2 linked regions of the Pelagibaculum spongiae genome follow. The protein of the gene in region 1 interacts with the protein of each later gene in a pairwise test. Links are inferred from orthologs where the notes say so. Each region holds a gene or a part of one and is shown on either strand. Other genes may lie near its edges. The genes, in order: cysK and cysE.

Evidence for each region.
Region 2: the proteins of cysK (region 1) and cysE interact in binary tests that used the Escherichia coli proteins (3 or more experiments, as listed by UniProt). The link is inferred for Pelagibaculum spongiae from one-to-one orthologs.

What each region holds. Positions count from the first base shown.
Region 1 is NZ_QDDL01000011.1:68,554-83,540, forward strand. Bases 7,953-10,769 are described here. They hold cysK (cysteine synthase A), read right to left. Parts: upstream 9,936-10,769; coding sequence 8,970-9,935; downstream 7,953-8,969. Other genes in these bases: DC094_RS18960 (insulinase family protein), read right to left, coding at 7,953-8,946; DC094_RS18970 (TonB family protein), read right to left, coding at 10,149-10,613. Outside these bases: nadB (L-aspartate oxidase), read left to right, coding at 1-419; DC094_RS18925 (hypothetical protein), read right to left, coding at 445-792; DC094_RS18930 (FAD assembly factor SdhE), read right to left, coding at 869-1,138; CAF17-like 4Fe-4S cluster assembly/insertion protein YgfZ, read left to right, coding at 1,229-2,212; DC094_RS18940 (adenylyltransferase/cytidyltransferase family protein), read left to right, coding at 2,236-2,778; DC094_RS18945 (hypothetical protein), read left to right, coding at 2,805-3,599; DC094_RS18950 (AMP-binding protein), read right to left, coding at 3,634-5,322; DC094_RS22760 (cold-shock protein), read right to left, coding at 5,493-5,963; more of DC094_RS18960, read right to left, coding at 6,070-7,952; DC094_RS22765 (TetR/AcrR family transcriptional regulator), read left to right, coding at 10,791-11,411; DC094_RS22205 (hypothetical protein), read left to right, coding at 11,576-11,800; DC094_RS18980 (AMP-binding protein), read right to left, coding at 11,811-13,409; DC094_RS18985 (TetR/AcrR family transcriptional regulator), read right to left, coding at 13,525-14,136; DC094_RS18990 (alpha/beta hydrolase), read left to right, coding at 14,238-14,987.
Region 2 is NZ_QDDL01000001.1:1,139,103-1,154,265, forward strand. What follows is about bases 723-3,715. They hold cysE (serine O-acetyltransferase), read right to left. Parts: upstream 2,599-3,715; coding sequence 1,846-2,598; downstream 723-1,845. Other genes in these bases: DC094_RS04890 (IscS subfamily cysteine desulfurase), read right to left, coding at 723-1,041; iscR (Fe-S cluster assembly transcriptional regulator IscR), read right to left, coding at 1,106-1,606; DC094_RS04905 (RNA methyltransferase), read right to left, coding at 2,609-3,385. Also shown: more of DC094_RS04890, read right to left, coding at 1-722; suhB (inositol-1-monophosphatase), read left to right, coding at 3,842-4,642; DC094_RS04920 (peptidylprolyl isomerase PrsA family protein), read right to left, coding at 4,758-5,531; DC094_RS04925 (hypothetical protein), read right to left, coding at 5,668-6,402; 3-deoxy-7-phosphoheptulonate synthase AroG, read right to left, coding at 6,613-7,704; DC094_RS04935 (hypothetical protein), read right to left, coding at 7,813-7,998; DC094_RS04940 (hypothetical protein), read right to left, coding at 8,000-8,743; DC094_RS04945 (hypothetical protein), read right to left, coding at 8,888-9,478; protein translocase subunit SecF, read right to left, coding at 9,819-10,811; protein translocase subunit SecD, read right to left, coding at 10,825-12,750; preprotein translocase subunit YajC, read right to left, coding at 12,775-13,119; tRNA guanosine(34) transglycosylase Tgt, read right to left, coding at 13,135-14,259; tRNA preQ1(34) S-adenosylmethionine ribosyltransferase-isomerase QueA, read right to left, coding at 14,320-15,163.

The sequences.
Region 1 (14,987 bases):
CTCATCAGCAACCGTTACAAAAATGGGATGATAGCCAAGTCGAAGACTCCGATGAAGATGTCGTTGTATCTCATAACTGGGAAGAGCTTCGATTATTTATGTGGGATTACGTCGGTATCGTTCGTACCGATAAACGCCTACAGCGGGCAATGAATCGTATCGACCTTCTGAAACAAGAAGTTCACGATTATTATCGTAATTTCAGGGTGAATAACGATTTATTGGAATTGCGCAACCTATTGCAAGTTGCTGAATTAATGGTGCGCTGTGCTATGAGCCGCAAAGAAAGTCGTGGCTTGCACTTTACTCGAGATTATCCAAAAACCGATCCGGCGCTGGATAATCAGCAAACCATTCTGACTCCAGAAAATTTTCCCAAAGCGAGTTGGCCAGATCTCGAAAAAGATCAATCCAATTAGCTTGATCTAAAATAAACGGGTGCCACTAACGAGGCACCCATTTTACTTTTAAAAACCGCATCAAATAATGAAAATCTGATTTCGTTAAGTTGTCGTAGAAAAACAACAAATGCCACGGTTTATTCGACTGAGATAAGCTGGTAGGTAAGCCACCATAAACCACCACACATCGACCCAACTGCCAAAACCCTTCTGCATTGACTCGAATCCAAAATCCGCCGTAATCGGTCAGTTTCAGCTTGCCGCCATCCTCTAGCAAACAACAGCGCCACTGGCAGCCTTGAATCGATTCACTGAAAAGTAGCAACCAAAAATTAGTCGCACCTAGTAGCAATAACCCCAGCCACCAAATCGATGATTCAGGCAATAGCAAAATTAACGCCGGCGTTGAAAATAAACCGATCGATAAAAAACCATTCCTTAGCCAGTTAGATTCCCTTAAAACAATCTCACGGCTGGACACGTTGTAAAATTATTTCGATCATTGCTTGCAGCTGGGCATCTTCGCTGCGGGAATGCTGCATCAACCAACCGAACAAATCAGGATCTTCCTGATCTAACAAGCGAGCAAAGGTTTGCTGCTGCGCTAATGGAAGGGTGTCAAACACTTCATCACAAAACGGCTGAAGCAATACATCTAGCTCCAACATACCGCGACGACAGTGAAAACGTAGCTTGGCCTTATTTAAAGGTGGGGTATTTTCTAACTGCTCATTCACATTGATACCTGTTGCCAAATTAGCCTCGAGCGCTATTCTATCAACCCTTAGCGCTCAACATAACCTCAATATCCCGAGGGAGTTACCCCCATGCCATCATCCGCAATACAGGCACTATTCAATATGAGTACAGCCACTATTCAGCAACAAATCCAGCAGCTTAATAGCGATAAATCCGGGTTAGTTCTACTGAATAATCAGGAGATGGTGCGCTTTACAGGCCCAGATACCCTTACTTTTCTTCAGGGACAATTGACCTGTGACGTTCGTCAGATAACCGATGACTGCAGCAAATTAGGCGCTCACTGCACCGCAAAAGGCCGAATGATTTTTACATTTCGTCTGATTCGTAGCGGCGATGATCTTTTAATGGCGCTGGAGCAATCAACCGCAGACCTAGTAAAAAGCTCCCTTGGAAAATATGCAGTTTTCTCTAAAGTCACCATCGAAAAAGATGATTCAGTGGTCCGTATCGGTGCCAACCTAGTCGGTGCTCAACAATTAGCGGCATTGCTGCAATTAACCTTGCCACAACAACTCGACCAACAAACGAGCTCAGCTGATGCCAGCGTTTGTATGGTGCATGGTTGGTCAGAGCAAAGTGCTTTTTATGAATTTACGCTGCAGCAGCCGTCTGTTGAATTGTTAAATCAATTGCAATTATTGGACAGCCAGTGCTGGAACTACCAGCAAACTCGAGCAGGCTTGCCAATTATCAGCCAGCCGCTATCTGAAGCTTTCACTCCGCATATGGTGAATTTACCTGCCGCAGGCGCGGTGAATTTTAAAAAGGGCTGTTACACCGGCCAAGAAGTGGTCGCTCGTACTCATTATTTAGGTAAGTCAAAGCGCCGGTTATGTATTGGCCAAGTAACACTAGCTAGCAAGCCCGAGCTAGACCAGCCGATCAGTAATACTGAAGGTAAGGATGTTGCAACACTGGTTTGCGCCACAGAAAGCGAAATGGTTGGCAGTTATTTAATCAGCTTCGTTGGTCGTGAAGATCAAACCGACTTAAATATTAGTGGCAGTCCAATCGTACTGATTGATCTACCTTATTCACTGGAAAACTAGAGCGCTGCTCGGGATTAATGCAAATGGAACATATTGCAATTTACGGTGCTGCATTTGATCCACCGCATCTGGGGCATATGGATGTGGTGCAGCAACTCTTGCAACAGTTTGACGCAGTTTGGCTGATACCTTCAGCCAAACATGCTTTTGGTAAACAAATGTCAGACTACCAACTGCGTCTAAAAATGTTAGAAATTATTACCACTGAACAAATTTCTGAACGAGACCGCATAGTCATCAGCACACTCGAACAAGACCTACTGGAAATTGCACCAAATCAAAAAGCAATTTTCAGTTTTGATTTGCTAAATGAAGTTCAAAAACGCCAACCGCAAAGCCATATTTCGCTAGTAGTAGGGCCTGATAATGCAAAACCTGACGTTTGGAAGAAGTTCTATCGTCATCAAGATATAGAGCGAGATTTTAATCTAATTGTTGCTGAAGAACGCTTGCCCATTCGTAGCACAGACTGCCGAAAGTTGCTTCGTACTACCAATGATGATTTAAGTCATTTCACTGGAGCAGGCTTAGCTGGTTGGCTACGGAAAAACAACCTCTATATATAAGCTATATTTACGCAGATATAATTTAAATGGCGATTGACGTTATGCCAACTAGAGTTGGTTTTCTACAGCCAAACGACTTACAACCAGCAGATATTTTACTTAAGTGGCTACCTGACCACCCTTCAGTTCCCAGCCGATTAATCAATCTTTATCAATCGACCGCTACATTCTTTACTATGCATCATACGGGCCATTATTTTGAACAGCACTTTGGCCTAAACCCTAATAAATTTACCCATTCGGCAATAGTTTATACCGATAATTCAATCCTAGAATATGATGAAAATGCAGGCTTTCTTGAAATTATGAAATTCCATGGCAAAGGGTGCCTTAAATTAAATGCAACCGATGACAAGCACCTTAACAATCATTATCTAGTGATTCGATGCAACGAAGATAATATCGTAGAAAGAGCTTGCGGCAACATGGAATATGTCTATGAGCACTGGGAACAGAAAAAGACATCTTCCTACGGAGTAAGGAAGCTTGTGGGTAATATATTTGGCTATATAGGCAGCCACTACAATACGCAAAAAATTTCTGAGATCGTCAGCAAAATTGCTGGTGAACAGCATTCTTGGTTCAAGAGCAATAGGCAGAATTTTTTTTGCTCTCAATTTGTTTGCTTCATTTACCTTTGGGCTATGGCTGATTTAATCCAAACGGGAAGTAAGTTCGAACATATTTCTGATCTTTTTGATATAGACCAAGCTCGAATCCCACCATCTGAGCTGGCCATCCGTTTAATAAAAAGTCCGTATTTTAGTATTGCTGGCGAGTACTCACCTAGCATTACTCATGGAAGCGTACAGCCACAATAGACTGACTGCACGCCTTCGCTCATAACGGCTTAATCTAATGCTCACGCAAATCTTTTCTGAGAATTTTACCGACTGGAGACATCGGTAACTCTTCTCGAATTTCAATATATTTAGGGCGTTTATATGCCGTCAGGTTTTTAGCACACCAGCGCTTAACATCAGCAACTGTTACACCACTTTCATTCGGTTGAATAAATAACTTAACCGCCTCACCTGTTTTGTTGTCTGGTACACCAATCGCTGCGCAGTTAGTTACATTATCCAAACGGGAAACAACATCTTCAATTTCATTGGGATAAACGTTAAACCCTGAAACTAGGATCATATCTTTTAACCGATCAACAATTTGAATAAAACCGTCGTGGTTAATAATGCCAACATCACCAGTACGCAAATAGCCTTTATCGGTCATAATTTCTGCAGTGTCTTCTGGACGATTCCAATAACCTTCCATTACCTGCGGACCACGAATACACAATTCGCCTCGTTGACCCAATGGCAATTCATTACCATCTTCATCAATCACTTTGGCATCAGTACCCGGAACAGGGACGCCAATAGTGCCCATCTGATTTGATTCACCTAAAGGATTGACACTAACAATCGGCGAACATTCAGTTAAGCCATAGCCTTCTGCAATATCAACACCAGTCGCTTTTTTCCAACGAACCGCCGCATCTCTTGTTAATGCAGTACCGCCTGAAACTGCCATTTTTAATTTACTAAAATCGATATCTTTGAATTTCGGATGGTCCAGCAAAGCAACGAATAAAGTATTGACGGCGGTAATACCAGAGAATTTCTTATTCTTAATAATCTTGATAAACATTCCAACATCACGTGGATTGGTCACCAATATATTTAAATTACCCATTGCCATCATACACATACAGTGCGCCGTAAATGAAAAAATATGGTATAGGGGTAGCGGACACACAACGACTTCATCGGCTTCTTTCTGCAAAGGCCTACCGTTGCGATCGGTTTGCTGAAACAATGCTCGTACTTGTAGCATGTTTGCTAACAAGTTGCGGTTGCTCAGCATGGCGCCTTTAGCAACACCAGTAGTACCACCGGTATATTGCAAAATAGCTAGATCTTCAGGCTTGGTAGTCACCGGTTCATGATGCTCACGAGCACCTTGTGCCATTACTTCTCGAAAACCAATTTCTTGCGGTAAATTAAATGCTGGCACCATGCGCTTAACATGCTTAATGGCAAAATTCAGCAGATTTCGCTTCAGCCCAGATGTTTGCATGTCACCGATTTCAGTGATCACGACATGTTCAATATCGGTATCTTCTATCACTTCTTCGATTTTTGCACCGAAAGTATTTAAAGCAACCAGCGCTTTAACGCCAGAGTCTTTGAACTGATGACGCATTTCTCGAGCGGTATACAGGGGGTTGGTATTCACCACCACCAAACCCGCTCGCAAGGCACCAAACACCACAATAGGAAATTGCAGCATATTCGGCATTTGAACCGCAATTCGATCACCTGGTTTAAGATTGGTTTGATGTTGAATCCAAGCCGCGAAGTTTCGGCTTAACTCATCGACTTCACGAAAAGTGAGCGTAATACCAATATTCCAAAAAGCGGGCCGCTCAGGGTATTTGGCACAAGATGCAAGAAACATCTCTGCTACAGAAGAATACTCATCAAAATCAATTGCCGCCGGTACACCAGGCGCTCTTTTGTCATCCCAGAAATAAGCCCGCATTGGCTTCACTCCGTCAGGTAAATTAATTAGTTACTTATGCAGAAATCTACAACTAACATCCGAATCTGCTATCCCAAAAAAATAATAAGGCCTGAACGGTAAAATTCAGGCCTTATATTTTGACTTGAGCGTGCAGCAATTAAGCCAGCACATTACTTGATTACACAGAATCAGCCGCTAACCACCACAACGTCTTCTGCCCGTAACCCTTTATCTTCAGTGGCAACGGTAAATTCAACTCTTTGGCCCTGAACCAGGTAACGATTACCTCGGCCACGAATTGCACGGAAATGAACAAACACTTCATCGCCAGTATCACGACTGATAAAGCCGAAGCCTTTTTGACCGTTAAACCATTTAACAGTGCCAGTTTCGCGCTGCCCCATGGATACACCAGATGCAGCAGGCGTATATGAAGAAGAGGTGGATGAAGATGACGGTGAGGAAGAAGATGAAGAGGACACACTAGAAGTATTATCCGAAGATAATGCTGGCACAATAAGCAGCAAAGCTACGACAACTGCTACGGCCACTGCCAGATAAATCAATGATTGAGGGTCGAGGGCGAGAGATGCAACGATAACGCCGCCGACCAGTCCTCCAGCTAGGAAACTGCTGAGAAATTTTAGTTTTAGATTCATGGATACACAGTGAATAATTGAAAGAACAAAAATATGTGCCGGTCTACTATCGATCCGACACATTTATCTTACCCGCTTTCATCTCAAATGATAAGCAGCAGTCATATCACAGCACTTTTTGGCTGGAATACTCCAGCCCACTCGCCTGATAAACCGCTTCACCTGTGACAATTGAAACAATCCCTTGCTCGGGTTTTAAGTATTTAGCCGCAACCGTTTTAAGTGCTTCAGCCGTTACATTTAATATGCCATGACGGAAACGACTTCGATGTGCAGCCCTGCGCCCAAACAATTCACCAGAGAATGATTGCTTGCATTCGCCCGCAGGTGAACCTGGACGATCTAACTGACTAATTACTGACAATACCGCTTCGTCAAGCATCTGCTGGCTAATCGGTTGTGTTAAAACCCAGTCAATTGACCGGTCAAAATCATCGAGTGTTTCTTGTAATCGAGGGTCGCGATATGAATAAAAGCTGAAGCTACCTTGCCAGCCATTATGATTCGCTCCACCACCATAAGCACCGCCTTGCTCGCGAATCGCGCCGTGCAAGAAACCGTTTTTCATTACTTGAGCCAAAATAGTCAGCGCCGGTGCATCTGGATGTGCCGAAGCAACGCCCCGATAAACCTTGGCACAATAGCTAACGCTAGAATTAATTAACCAAGCTTTTGCTTCTACTGGCTGCAGCATCGATAAATCTAATTTCGATTGATCAAATTGATCACTGGCACCAGCAATCGGCGCAAACTCACTCGCATCATGACTTATTTGCAAATGACCAAATGGCTGGTCAGAAATTTTCTGATGCATTTGTTGAAATTTTTGCTGCCATTGTTGATCACCATCTAGCGAATCACAAATATCTCGCAATGGCTGTAAGCTACCTAAACCATGCCATAAATGATTCAAACGCGCAGTACTACTAAAGTTGGCTGCCGCAGCACTCATTGCATACATGTGACCACTAGAATTAAGCGATTGCTCTCGCCTGACCCGCATTTGTGTCATTAATTCTTGCAACCGAGGTAGCTCATCAAAGCGAGTAGTATTTCTGACATTTAACAGCAATTCTTGGGTCAATTGAACATTTTCAGACAAGGACTTTGCCGCTACTACCATATAACCGGAAGCATGATCGAGATTGTCTGCTTGAGCGCCTGATTTGGTCCAGCAATATAAACCGCCACAATGGCTAAATAGTTGCTTTTGCAAATCAAGATAGTCAGTGCCCGCAATTCCTAACTCACCAAGACAAGCTGAGTAGTAAGGCAAGGCAGCCAAACTTTGTTGATCCAGCTTGGGCATTGGAGAGATTAATTGCTGATATACCAAACCATTGGTGCCTGCAGCAAAGCCAATAAAACCATTACTGTTTTTATCTGGCTGCGGATATGGTTGCTCTGCTGAAATATCTTGCCGACCTACCGACGGCAAACAACTCACATCACCATCTTCAGCCTGACGTTCTTGCAGCGCTTCACTTTGCTGTTGAATGTGCTGCTTTTCTTGTTCGGTCATATTCTGCAGCAATTGCTGCATCTGATCGGTTTCTTGCTGCTGCTCTTGCGAACGCATTTGCGCATCTGGCACAACATCCAATCGCAAGCGGTGTGGGTTATCTAGTAAATGTTGTTGAATTAACGATGGAATAAACTGCGGATCTTTAACTTCTTTTCGTAGATGATCCAATGCTGCTTGCAAATCGAGCAAGTCAGCCGGATCACCGCCATGAATCGCAGCAGACATCGAAGACATCATCAGCTGCAAACCATAAGGCATCGAATCACCGCCGGTTTCACGAACCTGTAATTCGACCTGGTGCAATAAATTATCAACTAGCTGCTGATCAACACCATCAGTTGCCAGTTGATTCAGCAATGCTAGCAATTCAGCTTCAAAGGCAGCCGCATCAGCGGCATCAATACCTTCCAAGCCACACACAAAACTCATTTCACGAGAAGAATCTTCTAAACCACATAGTGGCGATGGCGCATCACCCAATGAATGGCTCTCAAGGAAATTCATTAATGGTGAGGCGCTGTTATCCAGTAAAACGCCCGCTAAAAGCTGCATTTTCATCGATAACTCAAGGTCGGTACTTTCACCTAACAACCAGCTAACTAGAACGTGGCCTTTTTCATCGTCGCTGGCTGGAAACGATTCTTTAGCAATTTGTGGCTTATCAAATCGCTGTTCTAATTTCCCATGGACTGCTGCAGCAGCGGGGAAATGCTTTAATGCTTGGTCATTAATTTTGCTCTGAATTTCAGTAATCGGTTCCTTACCAAAAGTCATGAAAATCGCATTGCCCGGGTGATAATGACTCTGGTGAAATTCTTTTAACCCCTGGTAAGTTAACTCAGGAATTTGCTCTGGGTTGCCGCCACTTGAGTAGTGATAAGTCGTAGTCGGAAACAAGTGGTGGCGTAATTTCTGCCATAAATAGCTATTGGAGTTACTCAGTGCGCCTTTCATTTCATTAAAAACAACACCTTGGCGCTGCAACACCTGCTTTCCATCTTCATCGTCTAACTCAAGGCGATGACCTTCTTGGGCAAAATCCAATGGATCGAGCAATGGAAAAAATACTGAATCCAGATAGACATCCATCAGATTATAAAAATCTTTCTGATTACAGCTAGCAAATGGATAAGCAGTCCAGTCGCTACTTGTCAGCGCGTTCATATAACTATTTAGTGAACGCCGCGTCATCAAAAAGAAGGGATCTCGAACCGGGTAGCGCTGACTGCCACACAACACCGTGTGCTCTAGAATATGCGCCACACCGGTTGAGTCCTGAGGCTGAGTACGAAAAGCCACTAGAAATGCACTTTCCGGGTGATCAGCGCTCAAATGGTAATGCTCAGCGCCAGTCGCTTTATGACGAAAAGTATCGATACGAACATCCAGTCCTGAAATATCTCTCGATGCTTTCCATTCAAATGCCGGATTATGCTCTGGTAACTCTTGCGATTTCATTCAGCCTCCTATGACTGCTAATACTACTGGGTCAATTCCTGCTGACCAAAAACACCGTCAAATAATGGTGTTGAAAGATAACGCTCACCCGAATCAGGCAGAATTACCACAATCATCTTGTCTTTAAACTCTGGCAATGCAGAAATTCTCTCTGCTGCACACAAAGCAGCACCACAAGAAATACCCGCCAAAATACCCTCTTTTTCCATTAACTGTCGCGCATATTCGATTGCATCGTCATTCGATACCGCTTCAACTCGATCAACGATATCTAAATCCAAATTACCTGGAATGAAATTAGCGCCAATACCCTGAATTTTATGCGGTGCCGGGGTTAAATCTTCACCTTTTATTTTCTGGGAAATAATCGGAGAAGCTTCAGGCTCTACAGCAACTGAAGTAATCGCTTTACCTTGCTGATGTTTGAGATAACGGGAAATGCCGCTGATTGTGCCGCCAGTACCTACGCCTGCAACTAATACATCAATCGCACCATCGGTATCTCTCCAGATTTCCGGGCCGGTGGTTTTTTCATGAATCGCCGGATTAGCTGGATTTTCAAATTGTTGCAGCAATAAATATTGTTCAGCATCTGAATCGGCTATTTCTTTTGCCGCATCAACTGCACCTTTCATGCCTTTGGCTGGTTCAGTTAACACCAGTTCAGCACCGAGTGATTTCATCACCTTTCGCCGCTCAATACTCATGCTCGAAGGCATGGTCAGCTTAACCTTATAACCTAAAGAACTCCCAACAAATGCTAATGCAATCCCTGTATTACCACTGGTTGGCTCAATAATCGTCATGCCTTTTTTCAGTGTTCCATCTTTTTCTGCCTGCCAAATCATATTGGCTCCAATGCGGCATTTAACCGACATTGCTGGATTACGGCTTTCTAACTTGGCAACAATATTGCCTTGGCCAAAATGCTTAAGCCGAACCAACGGAGTATTACCAATTGTCTGACTGTTATCTGAAAAAATATTCATTGTTTCTTTTCTCTCGGCAGTGATTGACATAAAACGCAGCAATGCTGATCAACAAACTCACCAGACCATGATGGTGGCCAGCTAAGGAATATCAAGCCCGCTGGCCTTCAAGAGCATTCTAATCAAATATGATTCTACGCTTTTGGACTCGCCAAATTCTGGTTTGTTGTTTAAATGACACCAAAGGAAGCACTATTTTCACAGTGTTAATAATTACGGTGCGAAGCGAAACTTTAATTTCGAAAATGGATGATCTGAATTGGTAGACATGTAGCTTAGCAGTTCATAAAAAGGAGCAGCATCCTCAACGGCTGCCACGGCTGCCGCATCAAAACGCAACTTCCCACTTCCACGTGTCACCTTTACATAGATAAGCTCACCTAACTCATCCAATGAAACTTCAAGTTCGACTGAGCGACCTTTGCTTTCTTTATGGGGTAACCACCAATTATTTTTGACTCGATTCAATAATAAGCTGGTGCACAATCGTCGGGTTTTACACTGTATTCGTCTTGTACTTTCTTGTTGAATTACAAATGGTTTAACCGGTTTAATCACCGGAGGAGAAATTGGTTTTTCTGGCTCAACAGGCGGGTTAGTTTTGCAACCGGACAGTAAAATTGCTGCTGTAAATACGGCAATGACAGGGCGCCTCATCATTATTACAAATCTCGTCATAAAAAAATTTAATTCCACATATGTCAATTTGGACAATAAGCTCTAATAGGGCTTCACCGGACAGTCGGATGTTCAGTTTTCAATGACCGAAGGCTCGCTTTCAACCTGCAGTCCGAACAATGAAGTCTACACTTTGAGAGCATCATAAATTAAGTAGTGAGTAATGGTATCGGTCCTATGACCAATCAAGCAGTCCCTACCTCATATAACAAACGGACTCGCCTAGACCCCCGCAAAAGAAAAGCCCAATTATTAGAATATGCGTTAGCGGTTTTTGCCCGCAGGGGAATTGGACGAGGTGGTCATGCAGAAATAGCCAGTGATGCGCGTGTTTCTGTCGCCACAGTTTTTAACTATTTCAACACGAGAGAAGCACTAGTTGAGGCAGTAATCTCCGAAGTTGAAAGATTTCATCTGGAGCTCACCAGAGAAATCTTCCAGAAGCATACAGATACCGGCAAGGCAATGCTGGAACATGCTTCTGCATTTTCTGAGTTAAAAGACAGCAATCCTGATTACATCAAGATTTGGCTCGATTGGAGTACATCCATTGACAGCCCTTGGTGGGAAAGCTATCTGAAATTCCAGCGTCAGATTATCGGCACAATTGCTGATCATATTCGCCAGTCAGATAGCGGTAGTGCGGCTAACCCTGAAGCATCTGCAAGATGTTACATAGGTTATGCGCATATGGCCGTTATGATGATGTACGATCCTGATCTGGAAGTTAGTCGTCAACAACTCGGGCGAAGCCTAATCCGACATGCGTTGGAAATGGGTAAGGATTTGAGCAATTAAAAGGACATAGCCAAGGGCAGTTTCCCAAGGTTTTCTTTGCTTGTAATGATCGGCATACGTCGCAGCTTTTCTCTCTTTTGAGACGCTGCGACGTTGTTTTATTCGGTGTTTACTATCCGCGACCTATACTCAAAACCTGTACTTTGTAATATTGAGTTTTAGTTATGCCATTGCGTCCAAGCATCCCTCTTAAATCTGGCAACAAACCGACCACTAAAATTTTTAAATTTCCTGGAAAACGCCACGACTTAGTCCGCGGCATCTGGTTTAGTGCAGCACCGGTTGTCCTTATCTTTCCTGTTCTTCCTTGGCTACTGACTGTTTCTATGTTCGCTACATTTCTTAGCTTTATGACACTGGATGAGTATCATCAGTCTGATCAAGATTAATAATTTAGCCCTACACTGCTTTTTCTCGCAAATGTCGCCTTAATAATTTCCCCACCGATGCTCTGGGTAATTCGCTAACAAACTGAATATGCCGAGGGACTTTGTAAGCCGCTAAATGCTGCTGGCAATAACTGGCAACTTCTTCTCTGGAAACACCGGGGCAGCCCGCCACCACAAATAATTTTACACATTCTCCTGTTTGATGATCTGGTACGCCAACTGCTGCCGCTTCCCGAATATCCGGGTGTGCTTCTGCAACCATTTCAATTTCATTAGGAAAAACATTAAAACCAGAAACCAGAATCAAATCTTTTTTGCGGTCTAATAAATGCAAATAACCTTTAGCATCAATCTTGCCAATATCTCCAGTATGCAACCAACCATTAGCATCGATAACTTCATCAGTATCACTGGGTTTATTCCAATAGCCCTGCATGACTTGCGGGCCTCTCACTAGAATTTCACCGACTGAATCAATCGACAGCCTTTGTCCTTGTTCATCACAAACCGCAATTTCGGTATTCGCCAGTGGCAGACCAACCCCTTCACCACCATCACCTTCAGCTGGGTTGCAACTAACCACCGGCGATGCCTCTGACAACCCGTACCCTTGAATTAATGGAATACCCGTTAATTGCAGCCAGCTTGCTGCCACCATATTTCGCATTGCCATACCACCGGTAACTGCGAGTTTTAAATCCGGCCAAGAGTGACGATTAAAACCAGGTGAATTCAGCAAAGCAGAAAACAAACTATTTACACCAGTTATACAGTTAACCCGCTGTTCTTTTAACAGTCGAATAATTTGCCCTTGGCCAATCTGTCGTTCAACCAAAATATTATGAACACCATGGTTCATCATGCCGAGGAAATTCACCGTAAAAGCAAAGGTATGATAGAGGGGTAATGCGGTAAGCGTGGTTTTGATCGTTGCCATGCGTGGTGATAACAATTCTTCAAGCTGGGCTAGATTTGCCAATAAATTACCATGGCTAATCATCGCGCCTTTCGGCTCTCCAGTAGTTCCACCTGTGTATTGTAAAACCGCTAAATCATTACTGGAAAGCTGTGCCATTTTGAACTGATCGTCTGATAAAGCATGCCAATGAAACAAGCTGGTTTTTTGCTCTTGATTCAGCCGAAAATCTCGCCAAATACGTTTAATCGGGCTTTGCTTTAAACTGCCACAAACATTCAGCCACAATTCAGCCTGTGCCAGCTGCGGTTTATGAGAACGAGACTGCCAACTGGAGTAATCAGCCACAATCAAATGCGGCTTGGCATCTTGGTAAATATATTCAAGCTCTCTGACGGTAAGCAATGGGTTGACCGGCACAACGATTACACCGGCCATAAAGCCACCGGCTGCCGCAGCAACTAATTGAATGCTATTGGGCAGTTGTAAGATCATTCGATCGCCAGCTTTTATGCCAGATTTTTGCAATTGCTGGGCAAAAGCACGCGATAGTTTTAAAAATTTCTTATAGGAAATGGTCTGTTTGGCAAAACTAAAGGCAGGTTGATCCTGATATTTTTTACAGACATGCTCGATTAAACTTCCCAGATGATGAGAAGACTCCGGCAATTCGGAGATCAGTGACGGGATCATAAACAAGCAGCTCCATTGTTATTATTATGCTGCACTGGCGCTCATTTTTAGCGATGCCTTGTGGCTCAAAGTTACAGCAATATCAGCTCTGCGTCTGATTATCTTACTGAAGTTATCACTTTTGTGAACTGGCCAGAAGCCCACCAATAAAGTTATCGACCAGACAACCAATCAACGGCTCCATATTTCCTGCCTTGGCAGTATCCAGTTTTCCGGTCACCGACAAAATACAAATACCATGAATCGAGCTCCATAATGCTTGGGCAGCTTGGAGCAACTCTTCATCTTTTTTTTGCGGAAACAACTGCGCAAAACGTTGAGTAATCATCACAAAACATGACAATATTTTATGCTGAAAGCTTTCTGGCAGCGGATGCGTTGTTGGTAATTTATGTTCAAAAACCATTCGCCAACGATTGGAATTTTCACTGGCATATCGGGCATAACCTAATGCTAAAGCGTGCATTACCGTAATCTCATCGCCCTGCTGCTGTAACTCTCGTTCAATTAACAACAAGATTTCATCCATGGTTTGTTCATTCAACTGAACAATCAAATCATCCAGATTCTTGAAAACCTGATACAAACTTCCTACGGTATAACCCGCCTGTTCTGCCACTTTTCGGGCAGTAACGCCGCGAAAGCCCTGCTCAACAACAATCGTTATTGCTGCATTGAGCATTAAGCTTTTCAATTCTTCACGGGTATGATCACTTCGCCTTCCCATAATTGATTTACTGCCATTAAATAAACTTGCCCATTATCACGGTGGTTTACCAAAAGCGGAAGGGCTCATAGAATGATTAAAAACAAGGGATTTCCAATACCATGAAAAGACTGAATCTTTCCAGCTCGGACGGTCATCAGATTCCAGCTCATATCTGGCTGCCAGAACAACAACCTATCGCAATCATTCAAATTAGTCATGGTATGGCGGAACATCATCAGCGCTATAACAGGCTAGCCGGTCAGCTCAATAATGCAGGTTACGCAGTGATCGCCCATGACCATCGCGGTCATGGCCAGTGCTCAGGCTTGCAAGGGCACTATTCTGATCAACAAGGTTGGAAACACGTTATTGATGATCTTGGACTGGTACAAAACTATATTCGCCAGCAGTATCCCGATCTACCGGTTTTCTTGCTCGGTCATTCAATGGGCTCATTTATTTCTTTGGCTTGGGCAGAGCAATATGGTGATCAGTTAGCTGGTTTGATTTTATCAGGTTCGAATGGTGACCAAGGCGTGATGTTCAGCGTGGCAAAATTGCTGATCAAACTAGAAAGATACCGCCAAGGCGCTCAAGGCAAAAGTCGCTTTCTTGACCAGGTGTTTTTTGGTCAATTCAATCGCAGCTTTGGCAAAACACAAACCAGCTTTGACTGGCTGTCACGCGACCAACAACAAGTTGAGAAATATCTCGAAGATGAGCAATGCGGATTTCTTTGCAGCAATCAGTTATGGCTAGATTTAATCTCAGGGCTACAACAGATTTACCGCCCACAAAATTTACAAAAAATCCCAAAGCAGCTGCCGATTCACTTTATTTCGGGCAGCAAAGACCCGGTTAGCCAAAGC
Region 2 (15,163 bases), on another replicon or contig:
TTCGTCATCCAGACCTAGAGCACGCAACACATAGGAAGGCTCTAAGCTGGCTGAAGTACAGGCTGAGCCTGAAGATACCGCTAAATCTTTTAGCGCCATGATCAGAGATTCGCCTTCTACAAAGCTAAAGCTAACGTTCAGGTTACCGGCAACACGTTGCTCAAGATCACCGTTCAGTTTCACTTCATCAATGACCTGAAAACCAGCCCACATGCGATTGCGCAGTGCAAGTACACGCTCATGCTCTTCAGCCATTTCCAATTTTGCGATACGGAACGCTTCGCCCATGCCAACAATTTGATGGGTTGGCAAAGTACCTGATCGCATACCGCGCTCATGACCGCCGCCGTGCATTTGCGCTTCGATACGAATACGTGGCTTACGACGCACATATAACGCGCCCTGACCTTTAGGGCCATAAGCTTTATGAGCGGAGAACGACATCAAATCGACTTTCAATGCTTTCAGGTCGATTTCAACCTTACCGGCGCTTTGCGCTGCATCGACATGGAAAATCACACCCTTTTCACGGCAGATTTCACCCATTTCAGCAATATTTTGAATCACACCGATTTCATTGTTTACATGCATGATTGATGCAACAACGGTGTCTTCACGCAATGAATCGCGGAAGCGATCTAATGGGATCAAGCCATCTGGGTTTGGATCTAAATAAGTGACTTCATAACCTTCTCGCTCTAATTGGCGACAGGTATCAAGTACGGCTTTGTGTTCTGTTTTACAGGTCACAATGTGCTTGCCATTCTTACCATAGAAATGCGCCGCACCTTTGATCGCTAGGTTGTTTGACTCAGTCGCACCTGAAGTCCAAACAATCTCACGCGGGTCTGCATTCACCAGATCGGCAACATGACGGCGGGCAGTTTCCACAGCCTCTTCCGCTTTCCAACCATAAAGATGGGAACGGGAGGCAGGGTTACCAAAGTTTCCTGTAGGATCTAGACACTCAATCATTTTGGCTGCGACACGAGGGTCGGCCGGAGTGGTAGCAGAGTAATCCAGATAGATCGGCAATTGCATCAGTGACTCCATACTGCGAAGCGGCGAAGACCGCCATTATAACTCGATGTTGGCAACATAGGGGTCAGACCAGTGCGCCAATAGAATCTAATTTGATCAGTTCAGCTTTTACGTCGCTATTGTTTTCGACTTGCTGATCCTGACGTTCTGCGACTTGTCGAACTTGTCGCTGTTGAATAATTTGTCCTAAAGAAATACCGCTCAGGAATTGATGGATTTGATCGCTAAGATCGGTCCATAAATTATGAGTCAGGCAAATATGTCCATCTTGGCAGCCGCCTTTACCAGAGCAACGCGTCACATCAACAGGCTCATCGACTGCGATAATGACTTGCGCAACGAAGATTTCATCGGCAGTTCTTGCCAGACGATATCCACCACCAGGTCCACGAACACTGGAAACCAAGCTATTTTTACGCAACCGCGCGAACAACTGTTCCAGATAGGAAAGAGAGATTCCCTGTCGTTGGGAAATATCAGACAAGGTAATCGGTCCTTTGTCAGTGTGCAGCGCCAGATCTAACATGGCTGTTACCGCATAACGACCTTTCGTGGTCAACTTCATTTAATTATTCTCCGGCTTTGCAGGCATGCTGGAATTCTAATTAACCCAGCAAAATAGTCAAGTATTATTGACACGGATCAACTATACATTGATCAATCTCTCACGACCGCCTGTTCGCACCGGTACTAATTAGCCGCCAAACAGCTAATTCAGTGGCCTGTTTTTGAATAAGATATTACTAATATTATTCATCAAAACCACCGCTCAATCTAGCAAGATCACTTTCCAACAATCAGCAATTAATCATCTTGATCTAGCTTGATGTCCTTATCTTTTAGTTCTGGCAATTCATCTTTACTGACTTCACCACCTACGTCACACACAGCCTTGCAGAGTTCTTCAACTCGCTTATCTTGAGCATGCATATGTTCCAACATGCAAGCAATGGCATGGGAAACTGGATCTTGTGGTTGATCAGCACTAACACCATAGGCATCAAAGCCCATTTTTTGTGCCATATCGACCCGCGCTTTCTGGTCAACATCGCCCACCACACGACCAGGAATACCAACCACCGTCGCGCCTTCTGGTACTTCTTTAACTACTACCGAGTTAGAGCCAATCTTGGCACCTTTTTTAACGGTAAATGGGCCAAGCACCTTGGCACCCGCACCGACCACAACACCATCTTCCAACGTTGGGTGACGCTTACCTTTATTCCAGGAAGTACCGCCTAGCGTAACGCCCTGATAAAGGGTGACGTCATCGCCAATCTCGGCCGTTTCACCAATCACCACACCCATGCCGTGGTCGATGAAAAAACGCTCACCAATTGTCGCACCTGGATGAATTTCAATCCCGGTTAACCAACGAGAAAAATGGGAAGTAAAACGAGCCAGCCAACGCCAGTCGGCCAGCCACAATTTATTGGCCATTCGGTGTAACCACAATGCATGAAGCCCCGGATAACAGGTTAGAACCTCCAGAGTATTCCTAGCGGCTGGGTCCCGATGAAAAACACCCCTGACATCCTCTTTGATCGCTTCAAACACAATGACCTACCTAGCCTTTCAGCTTTTTGTTAACTGCAGTTAAAATGCCGCGAAAAATATTCAGCTCCATCTGTTCAAGACGGGCTCTTTGGTAAAACCGGCGCATACGGTCCATCAGTTTGCGCGGATTACCCGGATCGAGAAACTCAATCTGTTCCAACGTTTGCTGCAAGTGCGCATAAAACATCTCAACTTGCTCGCCGGTCGCTGGACGATCTTCGACCTGCTGTTCCAGTTGAAAGTTTTGCGACGCCAACCAACTGGAGCGTAATTCGTAACAGAAAATCTGTACCGCAGCACCTAAATTTAATGAAGAGTAATCTGGGTTGCAGGGCACCATTACTTGGGAATGACATAACGCCAGATCGTCATTATTCAACCCAGTGCGTTCTGGGCCAAACACCAACGCAACCTTTTCTGCTGGTGCAGCATCGGTATCAGCACTACTCACAACAGAAGTCGCATTGGCTGCAGAAAGGGTTTGCAACATTTCTTGTGCCATTTCACGCGGCATATGTAAACGACCCGACATACCCCTTGCTCTGGCGCTACTACCGAACACCAGCGTGGTATCGTGCAATGCTTCTGCCAAGGTAGGAACAATCGTAGCGCGAGTTAATAACTCGCCCGCACCGGATGCACGCGCAATCGCTTCGGCATTAATTTCACAGCTAGGCGACACCAGCACCAGATCTGACAAACCCATGGTTTTCATAGCACGGGCGGCAGCACCCAAATTTCCCGGATGACTGGTTTCAACCAATACGACCCTGACTTGCTCCAGCATTACAACTCCTGCGACCACGGTTTAAAACCGCTATCTAAGATATGGCAAAGGTTTTTCTACCCGAGCTCGATCGATTGATATCGTGCAAACCCTGTAAAAATCGGCACATCCTACCAATCTGACTGTCTGACCACAATCGACTAAAAAATGCTTATAGCGGGTGAATTAGCCACTACAGCGAGCTTTTATCAAAAACCAAACAAAAACAACCGGAGAAAACTTAGATAAACTGCCGTTATGTCAGCAATCAAAAGCCACTGCCCTCGAACAGCTTAAATTGCTATATAAAAGCACTACCACCATCACCATTAATGCCAATGGCAGCATCACCACTGACAACAGCAATTAACTGCAACGGTCTAACTTCTCTACTACAAAGCAGATAAAAGTCATGAAGATCGACAACCTTTCTGTTATCATCGCGCGCCTTTGAAGTTAGTGGAAAAGAAGCGCGCCATGCACCCGATGCAAAACATCGCAATCCGCGCAGCACGTAGTGCTGGCCGGATTGTATCAATCGCCTACGGACAATTAGACAACATCACTGCTGAACAAAAAGGCACCAATGACTTTGTCTCCGATGTAGATCGGCGCGCCGAGCAAGATATTATTCAGGCGATCAGCAAAGCCTATCCAGAGCACGGCATTCTGGCTGAAGAAAGCGGTATGCGCCCTGGCAAAGGTGACGGCGCTGATTACCTATGGGTTATCGACCCATTAGATGGCAGCAATAACTTCTTGCGTGGCATTCCTCACTTCGCTGTTTCTATTGCGCTGAAAGTAAAAGGTCGCATCGAACAAGCAGTCGTTTATGATCCAATTAAAGATGAGCTGTTCACCGCTAGCCGTGGTCGTGGCGCATCTAAAGATGGACGCCGGATTCGCGTATCGGATCGACGTGAATTGGAAGGTGGCATTTTAGCAACAGGCTTGCCATTTAAGCAGCCAGGTCAGTTACACAGCTACATGTCGACCTTTAACTCTTTAGTACCAAAAATTGCTGACATTCGCCGAAGTGGTTCTGCTGCTTTGGATTTAGCGTATGTTGCAGCCGGTCGCATTGACGGCTATTGGGAAATGACTCTGAATGAGTGGGATGTTGCAGCTGGTTGCTTATTAGTGACCGAAGCCGGTGGCTTGGTCAGTGACTTCTCTGGTGGTAACCGTCACTTGGAAACTGGCAGCATCGTAGCTTCCAACCCTAAGTTAATGCGTCACATTCTGCCTGCAGTTAAAAAGGCCGTACCTGCCGAGTAATTCTCAGCAGCGCAATAATTTGAAGAAGGCCAACTGTTCATATAGTTGGTCTTTTTTTTGCTTGGATTTTGACTCGAACAAATTGCTCTAATTTTATTGTGCGCATCTTCATTAATTAACCAGGTTGTATCAGTTTTGGTTTACTCGTTTTTATCGACTTAACATGTTCGCGATGCAACGAAACACGGCCATGGTAGTAAACTCGAGCACCAATATAAGCAAGCGTGGTGCCATAATCCTTAGCTTGCGGGTCAAACACCTCTAATTTACCTACAAATGTTCGATCAATTTTCTCAGCAAATTCTCTAACGTGTTTATTGTCATCAACAACAATCACATCAACCTTAATGCTCGATTCCACATGATCCTTAAGGTATTTTTCTATGGCCATCTTTTTCAAAATACCTCCCCGCTGCTCCGACACTATTACCTTATTTTCCTTCAGCCAAGAAAAAAAACAAATCGGGTGCGTTTTGTCCTTCACTAGAGGGTCTTGCTCAAAAACCTCCAAGTTACCTTTATTAATAACATCATAACCTAAATCACCTCTTATTGTTGTTGGAACAACCACAGAGCCGCTCCTGCGATAATCCACTATCTCTTGCATATAACGCTGAACATCATTTGACTGATGCCCCCCCATAGTTATAAACACAACCTTACAATTATTTGTATTTTCAGCTGCAAATCTCAGCACCTTTTGATACATCAACCAGTACAACACTTTAAACGCAGTCCTTCTCGTTGAGAGCACCCACAAATATTCGTTAGCTTTATCTCCCCCCTGCGCAGCTTCGAGCCCTTGCTCTTTTTGCACTTTCGATAGATGGGTTTGAGTATCTGGGCAAGACAAGATCGTTTCATCAAGATCAAAAAAAATTAGTAGCATGCTTCGCCCAACAAAATTAATTTAGATTTGGATAAAGTGTAGGAACAAAATAAGCAGATTCGTTAGCTGTTAATAAAACTAAATAAAAAAACCGCTCAGCAGGCGATCTGTTGTTTGAAGTTGAAATTACCAACATTTAGCTTTCTATTGAGCCCTCATTAAGTCCGTGTCTTCGATTATGGTAACGTATCTTGCTTCCGATATAAGCAAGCTGATCATTATAATCAGCAAGTCTTGGATCAAAAACTTCTACTCTAGAAATATTGGTGCGACTCACTCTTAACAACTCATCCCTGACACTGTCATTATCATCTACCACTATAATTTCAACTTTCTCTTCTCCTGCATGATTCTCAAGCTTCTTCTTTGCTACATAACGCTCAATACCTAATTTTTTCAGTATGCCATGACGAGAAAAGTTAGCCTCGCGATTAATCGTCCCATCATCGCATTTAAGGTTCCAATGCGTTGCATTAAAAACTGCTAGGTCTTTTTCAAATGAAGATAAATGCGCGTAATTGAGCACATCATAACCCACCTTACCATCCAACGTTGTTGGCATTTTCGAGTGATGATCCTTCCGATATCCATAATTCACAAAGTAGCACATTGATTCAGAAATTTTTTTCTCAGTATGCCCCGCCATCGTTACAAAAATAATTTTACAATTGTCATTATTATTAATCGCTAAGCGAAGTAGCTTTTGATGCATTATCCAGTACATCATTGTCCCCTCCAACATATAGGGTGGACCAAAAACTCCATATTGAGATGTTTTTTTAACATCACAGGCTTTTTGAGGCTCCGAATGATTTTGCAAAGAACCTGAGCGCAACATCGTTTGATCCAAATCCATGAATATCAATAACATAAATAACTACTCTTCTTTTCAAATAACTAACAGTCGCTACAGCGCCTTATCACTAAAGATAAGTTACTCTTAATTTAAACGCTGCCAAACAACAGCCACCCTCCGATAATTTATGAAACTTGTGACATCGACCTCTTTTCTATCGACAAAATTCAAACAAAAAAAAAGACCTACTCCAAGAGCAGGTCTTTGATGTTTTTAACCGTAAACTTATTTTTCGCTACGACGCGCCACAACCGCATCTGCCAACTGGCGAAGCACTTTTTCAGTATCACTCCAACCAATACAAGCATCGGTAATAGACTGACCGTAACAATCAGCTTTACCGTCAACCAGATCTTGGCGACCTTCAACTAAATGCGATTCGATCATGACACCGAAAATAGCATTTTCGCCGCTAGCCATTTGAACCGCGGTATCTTGCGCAACCACCATTTGACGCTGGAACTGCTTAGAGCTGTTAGCATGGCTGAAATCAATCATGATTTTTTGTGGCAAACCCGCAGCAGCTAATTGAGCTTTGGTTGCCTGCACATGCTCGGCGCTGTAATTTGGCTCCTTACCACCACGTAAAATAATATGTCCGTCCGGATTACCTGCTGTTTCAATAATCGCAGAGTGACCAAACTTGGTTACCGAAAGAAAGTGGTGTGACGATCGAGCGCTTCGAATCGCGTCGGTTGCGATTTTGATATCACCACCGGTTCCATTCTTGAATCCAACAGGACACGACAGACCAGATGACAATTCTCTATGTACTTGAGATTCGGTGGTACGTGCGCCAATGGCGCCCCAGCTGATTAGGTCAGCAATATACTGAGGAGTAATCATATCTAAGAACTCCCCAGCTGTTGGCATCCCCATATCGGTCAGATCAAGCAGCAGCTTACGGCCAATCCTCAAGCCGTCATTTAGCTTAAAGGTGTCATTCAAGTACGGGTCGTTGATTAACCCTTTCCAGCCCACTGTTGTGCGCGGCTTCTCAAAGTAAACTCGCATCACAATTTCAAGGCGATCACCCAGCTCATCACGCAGCACTTTCAGCTTTTTGGCGTAATCCAACGCCGCTTCGGTGTCATGGATTGAACAAGGACCAATCACCACCAGTAGACGATCATCTTTATCATTTAAGATATTCGAAATTGCCTTACGCGCTTGGTATGTCGTTGATGCCGCAGCTTCTGTTGCAGGAAACTTCTCTAATACTGCTATCGGAGGAAGCAACTCTTTTACTCTGTTAATTCTTACATCATCTGTTTGATACATTGCTACGACCAACCCTATTGATTTTTGTGAGCCCATTTTTCTTCTGAAAACTAGCTGGCGCTCTTCATTCTCTGTTGTAGTAACTTATCGAGTAAAAAAGATAACTTCAACTATCTTGCACGCTTTGTCTTCAGCGGCACATTTTCACTGCTGCAGGGCTTGCAGCAATTCTTCACGCAACGTTTGTTGCTGCTCACTTTCTAATTTATTCAACGTGTCACGACAGACATGCACCATCGCCTGTAAAATGGTTTGCTCGGAAAAATCGAGGTTTTCTAATTGGCGAATAATTTCAACCGCTAGCTCAACTTCATCTGAAGTTTGGTTCATTTCACTCTCCAGGCGCTATTAACGACGAGGTATTGGCATGCTTTTGTTCTAACGCTTTTCTGCCGTAATAATATACTTGAGTGCCAACGTAAGATAATTCCATTTCATAGTGCTCGGCCATAGGGTCAAAAACTTGCACACTGTTCACATACGTTCGGTTGATATTCATTAAATATTTTCTGACATACGCATCATCGTCAATGACTATAATGTCTGATTTACTTGGTAATTTTTGTTCATCTAAATAATGCTCGATACCAATTTTTTTCAATACACCATGATCGAAACTACCTCTTGGAAATAGATCTATTTCTTCACTATTAAAAATTGGCACATTGGCTTCTCGATAAAAATCACCCGTCCCCCTATAGCTATCAAGCATCGTACGATTAATAACATCAAACCCTTTTTCACCGGAGAGTGTTACTGGAAGATTTAAGTGACAAGCGATATTCCTTGCATAATTCATAAATTGAATTAATACATTGTCGATAGTTTCTTTACTATAACGCCCCATAGTGACAAAGATTATTTTACAATTCTCATTATTATTCACTGTAAAGCGAATCAACTTTTGATGCATTAGCCAGTGTATGATTTGCCCGACAGAATAAGATGGCGCCTCACACTCGCCTCCGCCCCAACCTGTTATCATTCGACAACTTGCACGCTGGTACGATGAAAGCGCACTATCTTTTCCAGAAAAAAGCAACGTTTGATCAAGATCCATAAATATCAGCAGCATCCTTGCCCCTATATTTCATCTGTTCTTACATCTACTTAAAATTCATCGCTTAACTAAATAAGAATATTTTTTATAAAACATTTCAGAAAATAAAAACCAACCTTCTTGCAACCTACAATTTGTTTTTTAAATACTGATTTAATCCTACATACCCCCAGGCTTCATTAACTTTGGCGAGCCAGAACCTGTCGTTGCCTCATGCTCAGCCTTTAACGCTGCTCTTTGATAATAAAGAATACGACAACCAATGTATGCAAGTTGCATTTGATAATCTTCAGCTTGCGGATCATAAATATCTAACTTCGATACACACTTTCTATTTATTAAATTCACTTGCTCTCGAACACGTTTCGAATCATCAATAACAATAACTTCATTTTTATCAGAACCAACCGCATAAGCCGCAAGGTAGCGCTCTACACCTATTCGCTTTAATATTCCATTTCGGTCATCAACAGGTCTTTTACCAAGATGTGGGCCGTAATTCTTAAATGTTGCCTGACGAATAGATGAATCACTTTGCTCCATACTATATAGAATGGTTCTATTTATGACATCAAAGCCTGTACCACCTGACAAATCAGTTACGAGATGTGGCGCTCTAGAACGATGGTGATTCATTAACAATTGAGCGCTTTCGTTCACCTGCTCTCTAGAATAATCGCCCATAGTGAGAAAAATAATCTTACAGTGGTCGTTATTTTCGGCGGTAAATCGAAATAATTTTTGATGCATAACCCAATACAACGTCGCCGCCGAGACAAATGAGGGCGGAGTTCATTCTTCTTTGATACCTCCCCTGTCAACATGAAATGACTTAGCACTAGCAAGCTGGCGCTCACTAGGAACAACACCTTTACCAAACAATGGTCGCATCAATATCAAGAAATAGCAGTAACATCCTTATCACCCTATCAATAGATCATACTCGTGTTTTCAATCAAACTAAGGCGCTACCGCATCCTTAGATAAGATCTTATTTGAAACTGAATTTTCTAAATTTGAATCTAAATCGCATAAAAAAGCCGATCATGCTTTCACATCATCGGCTTTTCAGTGTCAGACCAACTTTATCTTAGTCGGTATCCACATTTCCTTTGCTACGATCACGACGCAGAAACTCTTCGATATCGTCTTTTTCAGCTTCATCTCGTTGCTTAGGCATCAAGTCCTGACGACTGATTCCCAATGCAACCAGTGTTGAGCTGGCAACATAGATTGAAGAGTAGGTACCGATTACTACGCCAACAATCAGTGCAATCGAGAAACCTGAGATCGCTTCACCACCAAACAACTTAAGCGCCACCAATACCAGCATGGTGGTTAAAGAAGTAATAATGGTACGGCTTAAGGTCTGATTCAAAGAGGCATCTATTACCTCAACCGTATCGCCTTTTCGCATTTTGCGGAAATTTTCACGAATCCGGTCCGCCACCACAATGGTATCGTTGAGCGAGTAACCTATAACCGCCAATACTGCCGCCATTACTGCTAGGTCAAACTCGATACCTGTAATCGAGAAAAAGCCCAATGTGATAACCACGTCATGAACCAGTGCAGCAATCGCGCCGAATGCAAAGCGATATTCAAAACGGAAACCGACATAAAGCAAAATACCCAGCAGCGCGACTAATACCGCCATGCCGCCTTGCTCTGATAATTCTTCACCGATTTGCGGACCAACCACATCCATTCGTTTGAATTCAGCCTCACCATCAATCGCAACCGCTTTTTCCAGAATGGGGCGGATCGCTTCGCCAGAAAGCACCTTACCGCTTTCATCACGCTGCACACCCAAACGAATTAGCACGACAGTATCAGAGCCAAAATGAGTCACCACCGGGCTATTAAAGCCCGCTTCGACTAACTGCTCACGAATCGGCTCCAAATCAGCTGATTGCTGGTAACCAACTTCCGCAACGGTACCGCCAGTAAAATCCAGACCAAAATTCAGTTGATTAATCGCCAGTGAACCGATTGAAATCACAATCAACACTATAGAGAAAATCGCCGCCAGCTTTCGTTGCGCCATGAAACGGAAGCTGGATTCCTTATTAAAAATTTGCATCATCAACTCCCTATTAGATGGATAGCGTCTTGGGACTACGGCCACCGTAAATCAGATTTACCATTGCCCGACTGACCACAATCGCAGTAAACATCGAAGTCATAATGCCCAGCGCCAGCGTAATCGCAAAGCCCTTGATCGGACCAAAGCCAATCGCAAACAATACAATCGCGACCAACAATGTGGTGACGTTAGCATCGATGATGGTACTGAAAGCACCTGCATAACCTTGCTCAATTGCTTGGGCAGGACTCTTACCATCTCGCAGCTCCTCACGTATTCGCTCAAAGATAAGTACGTTGGCATCAACCGCCATACCCACCGTCAATACGATACCGGCAATACCCGGCAAGGTGAGTGTCGCACCAGACAATGACAACAAAGCAACCACCATTACCAAGTTAATTACCAGCGCAACATTAGCCACCAAGCCAAAGAAGCGGTAATAAACCAACATAAACAGCAGCACCATTGCCAAACCTAAAGCGACCGACTTTAAACCACGGTCGATGTTTTCTTGACCAAGGCTTGGGCCAACTGTACGGGTTTCAACAATATAGATAGGTGCAGACAACGCACCGGCACGCAGGAATAAAGCCAATTCATGTGCTTCTTGCGGGCTATCCAAACCGGTAATCTGGAAGCGAGACCCCAGCTGTGAGCGAATAGTCGCTACGCTGATCACTTCTTCGATCTTTTTAGGAATGCGCGTTATCGTGCCGTCTTCTGCCAGTCGGTTGAAAATCTTGTGTTCCTGATAAACCACCGCCATTGGCTTGCCGATGTTATCTCGGGTTGCACGACTAAACAGGCGACCACCACGGGAGTCCAAAGTAATACTTACCGCAGGCAAACCGTTTTCATCGGAAGTACTCTTGGCATCAATAACTCGGTCGCCGGTCAACATTACCCGTTTTTGCAGCAATACCGGACGGCCATCACGCCATTTGTAAACTTTAGATTCCGCTGGAACACGGCCATTTAAGGCGCTGTTCAAGTCGTTCTTCCAATCGGTCATGCGGAACTCAAGTGTGGCGGTTTTACCGATAATGTCCTGCGCCTGACCGGCATCCTGAACACCTGGCATTTGCACCACAATTCGGTTCGCGCCCTGACGCTGAACTAACGGCTCAGCAACACCCAACTCATTCACCCTGTTTTTCAAGGTTGAGAGGTTTTGTTGCAATGCATAGTCTTGAATTTCTTTGCGTGCTTGATCGCTTAACAATGCACGTAACTCAAACAAGCCTTCTACTTTAGACTGATTAAACGTGAAGCTAGGAAAGCGATTTGCCATAAACTCTTCTGCTTGATCTAGCGTATCTTGATCACGGAAACGAATCAGCAATGAGTTTTTGCCTGAAACCTTCACACCACGTGGACGAATTTTCTCTTCACGTAAGGTGCTGCGGAATTCAGTTTTATTTTGTTCTAGTCGGGCTGCAACTGCGGCATCAACATCCACTTCAATCAGGAAGTGAACACCACCACGCAAGTCCAGACCCAAGTTCACCGGGCTACCGCCGAGAGAAGCTAGCCATTCTGGGGTTTGTGGCACCAAATTTAGTGCGATGACATAGTCTTCGCCTAACTTCTGCTGCAGCAAATGTTTGGTTTTTAACTGGTCGCCAGCATGTTCTAGGCGAATCCGTAATTTGTTCTTTGGTAAGATTTCCAATTCACCGAAAGGAATACCTGCATCGGTTAGGGCAGAACGAATCTCCCCCGGGGTTTTATCTGTTACTTCAGCGTAGCGAGTACCGGAGACTTCAACTGCTGGAGCTGGCTCATAAAGACTTGGCAGCGCATATACAAGACCTACAACCAAGGTCAGTGCCACTAGCAGATATTTCCAGAAAGGGTATCGATTCATGCCTTTTCCCTGACGTGCTAACAAAAGAATCCAGCGACAAAAACCGGCATCAGAAAACACTGACACCGGCAATAATCACAACTAGAACAATTAGATTTTCAGGCCGTTCTCTTTCAGAGAGCCCTTTGGCAGAATCGCAGTTAATGCTGCTTTCTGTACCATCATTTCCTGGCCTTCGCTGACTTGCAGCAGCAGGAACTCGTCGGTCACCTTAGTAACGCGACCACAAATACCACCGTTAGTTAAGACTTCGTCGCCTTTAGCTACGCCACCAATCAGATTGCGATGCTCTTTCGCACGCTTGTTCTGTGGACGAATAATGAAGAAATAGAAAATGGCAGCAAAACCAGCCAGCATTACCCAACTCATCCATGGGCTACCTGCACCGGCCGCACCGTCTTGTGCATATGCACTGGAAATGAAAAAGTCCATCAAATTACTCCTGATCTATCATTGGTCCAGAGGCGGTACTGTTTCGCCCCTAGCTTCGTAGAAATCTGCCACAAAGTCCGACAATTTACCTTCTTCAATAGCCTTGCGCAATCCGGCCATTAACGTCTGGTAATAGTGGGTATTGTGAATCGTGTTTAGTCGTGCACCGGCAATTTCATTGCACTTATCTAAATGATGCAGATAGGCACGGCTGTAGTTTTTGCAGGTATAGCAAGTACAGGTTTCGTCCAAAGGACCGATGTCTGTCTTATTCACTGCGTTACGCAGTTTTACTACACCTGTGCTGGTAAACAAATGACCATTACGAGCATTTCGAGTTGGCATGACGCAATCGAACATATCAACCCCACGACGCACGCCTTCCACCAAATCTTCTGGCTTACCAACGCCCATCAAATAACGGGGTTTATCTTCAGGCAACATAGGTGCGGTAAAGCTCAAAGTCGACATCATTTCGTCTTTTGGCTCACCAACCGACAAGCCACCAATCGCATAGCCGTCGAAACCTATCTCACGCAAACCATCTGCACTGATCTGGCGTAGGTCTTTATCCATGCTGCCCTGAACAATACCAAATAGCGCATTGGGGTTTTGCTGTTCGACAAAAGCATCCTTGGAGCGCTTGGCCCAACGCAGGGATAATTCCATTGATTTTTTAGCTTCTTCCCAAGTCGCTGGATACGGTGTGCACTCGTCAAAGCACATCACAACATCTGAGTTGAGATCTTTTTGAACCTGCATTGAAATTTCAGGATTCAAAAACACTTTCGAGCCATTGACTGGCGATTGAAAGCTCACCCCTTCTTCGGTGATTTTTCGCATTTTACCAAGGCTGAACACCTGAAATCCGCCTGAATCGGTCAGAATCGGCCCAGGCCAGTTCATAAATTCGTGCAAACCACCATGCTGTTTGATGATGTCTGTGCCAGGACGTAGCCATAAGTGAAAGGTGTTGCCGAGAATAATCTTGGCTCCAGCTTCTTCCAGCTCTTCCTTTACTAAGCCTTTAACCGTGCCATAAGTGCCAACCGGCATAAATACCGGAGTTTCTACTACACCACGATCAAAAGTCAGTCGACCGCGACGGGCACCTTGGTCAGTCTTTAATAATTCAAACTTCATTAGTATTCCTGCTTTGCCAGCAACTGCCGACAATCTATCTGGTTTTGCGCCACTTCAGTGTTAATCGCTTGAGCGATCCATCGCACTGGGTGGCAAATCCGGGTTGTCACAACGATGAAGAAACATCGCATCGCCATAACTAAAAAATCTGAACTTGTCGGTCACTGCCTGCTGGTATGCTTGCATCATATTGCGGTAACCGGCAAAGGCGCTGACTAGCATCAACAGGGTAGATTCTGAAAGATGGAAATTTGTCACCATGCAATCCACTACCTGAAAACGATACCCAGGATATATGAAGATATCGGTATCCCCTTCAAAGGGTTTGAGCTCGCCAGACATTGCCGCGGTTTCTAAGCTACGAACTGCTGTGGTACCCACTGCAATCACTCGGCCACCACGTGCTTTACATGCCGCAACTTGGTCACAAACTGGTTGTTCGACTTTGATCCATTCACTGTGCATATGATGCTCAAGAATGTTGTCGACCCGCACCGGCTGAAATGTACCCGCTCCTACATGGAGGGTAACTCTGGCAATTTCAACCCCTTTACTAACCAGCCGATCAAGTAGCGATTGATCAAAATGCAGCCCTGCTGTCGGCGCAGCAACGGCACCAGCATGCTCACCGAATACCGTTTGATAACGCTCGCGGTCAGAGTTTTCATCTGGCCGATCAATATAAGGTGGCAGCGGCATGTGGCCGTGGGCGTCCAATACTTCAAGGAAGGTTTGCTCGCTCTGCACCTTTACTAGGAACAATGCATCTTCACGACCTTCAATTTCAGCATCTACCAAACCTTCCAGCCGAATCATGCTGCCGGGCTTGGGGGATTTGCTAGAACGGATATGGCATAGCGCACGTTTGTCATCTAACAAACGCTCCACTAGCACTTCCAATTTG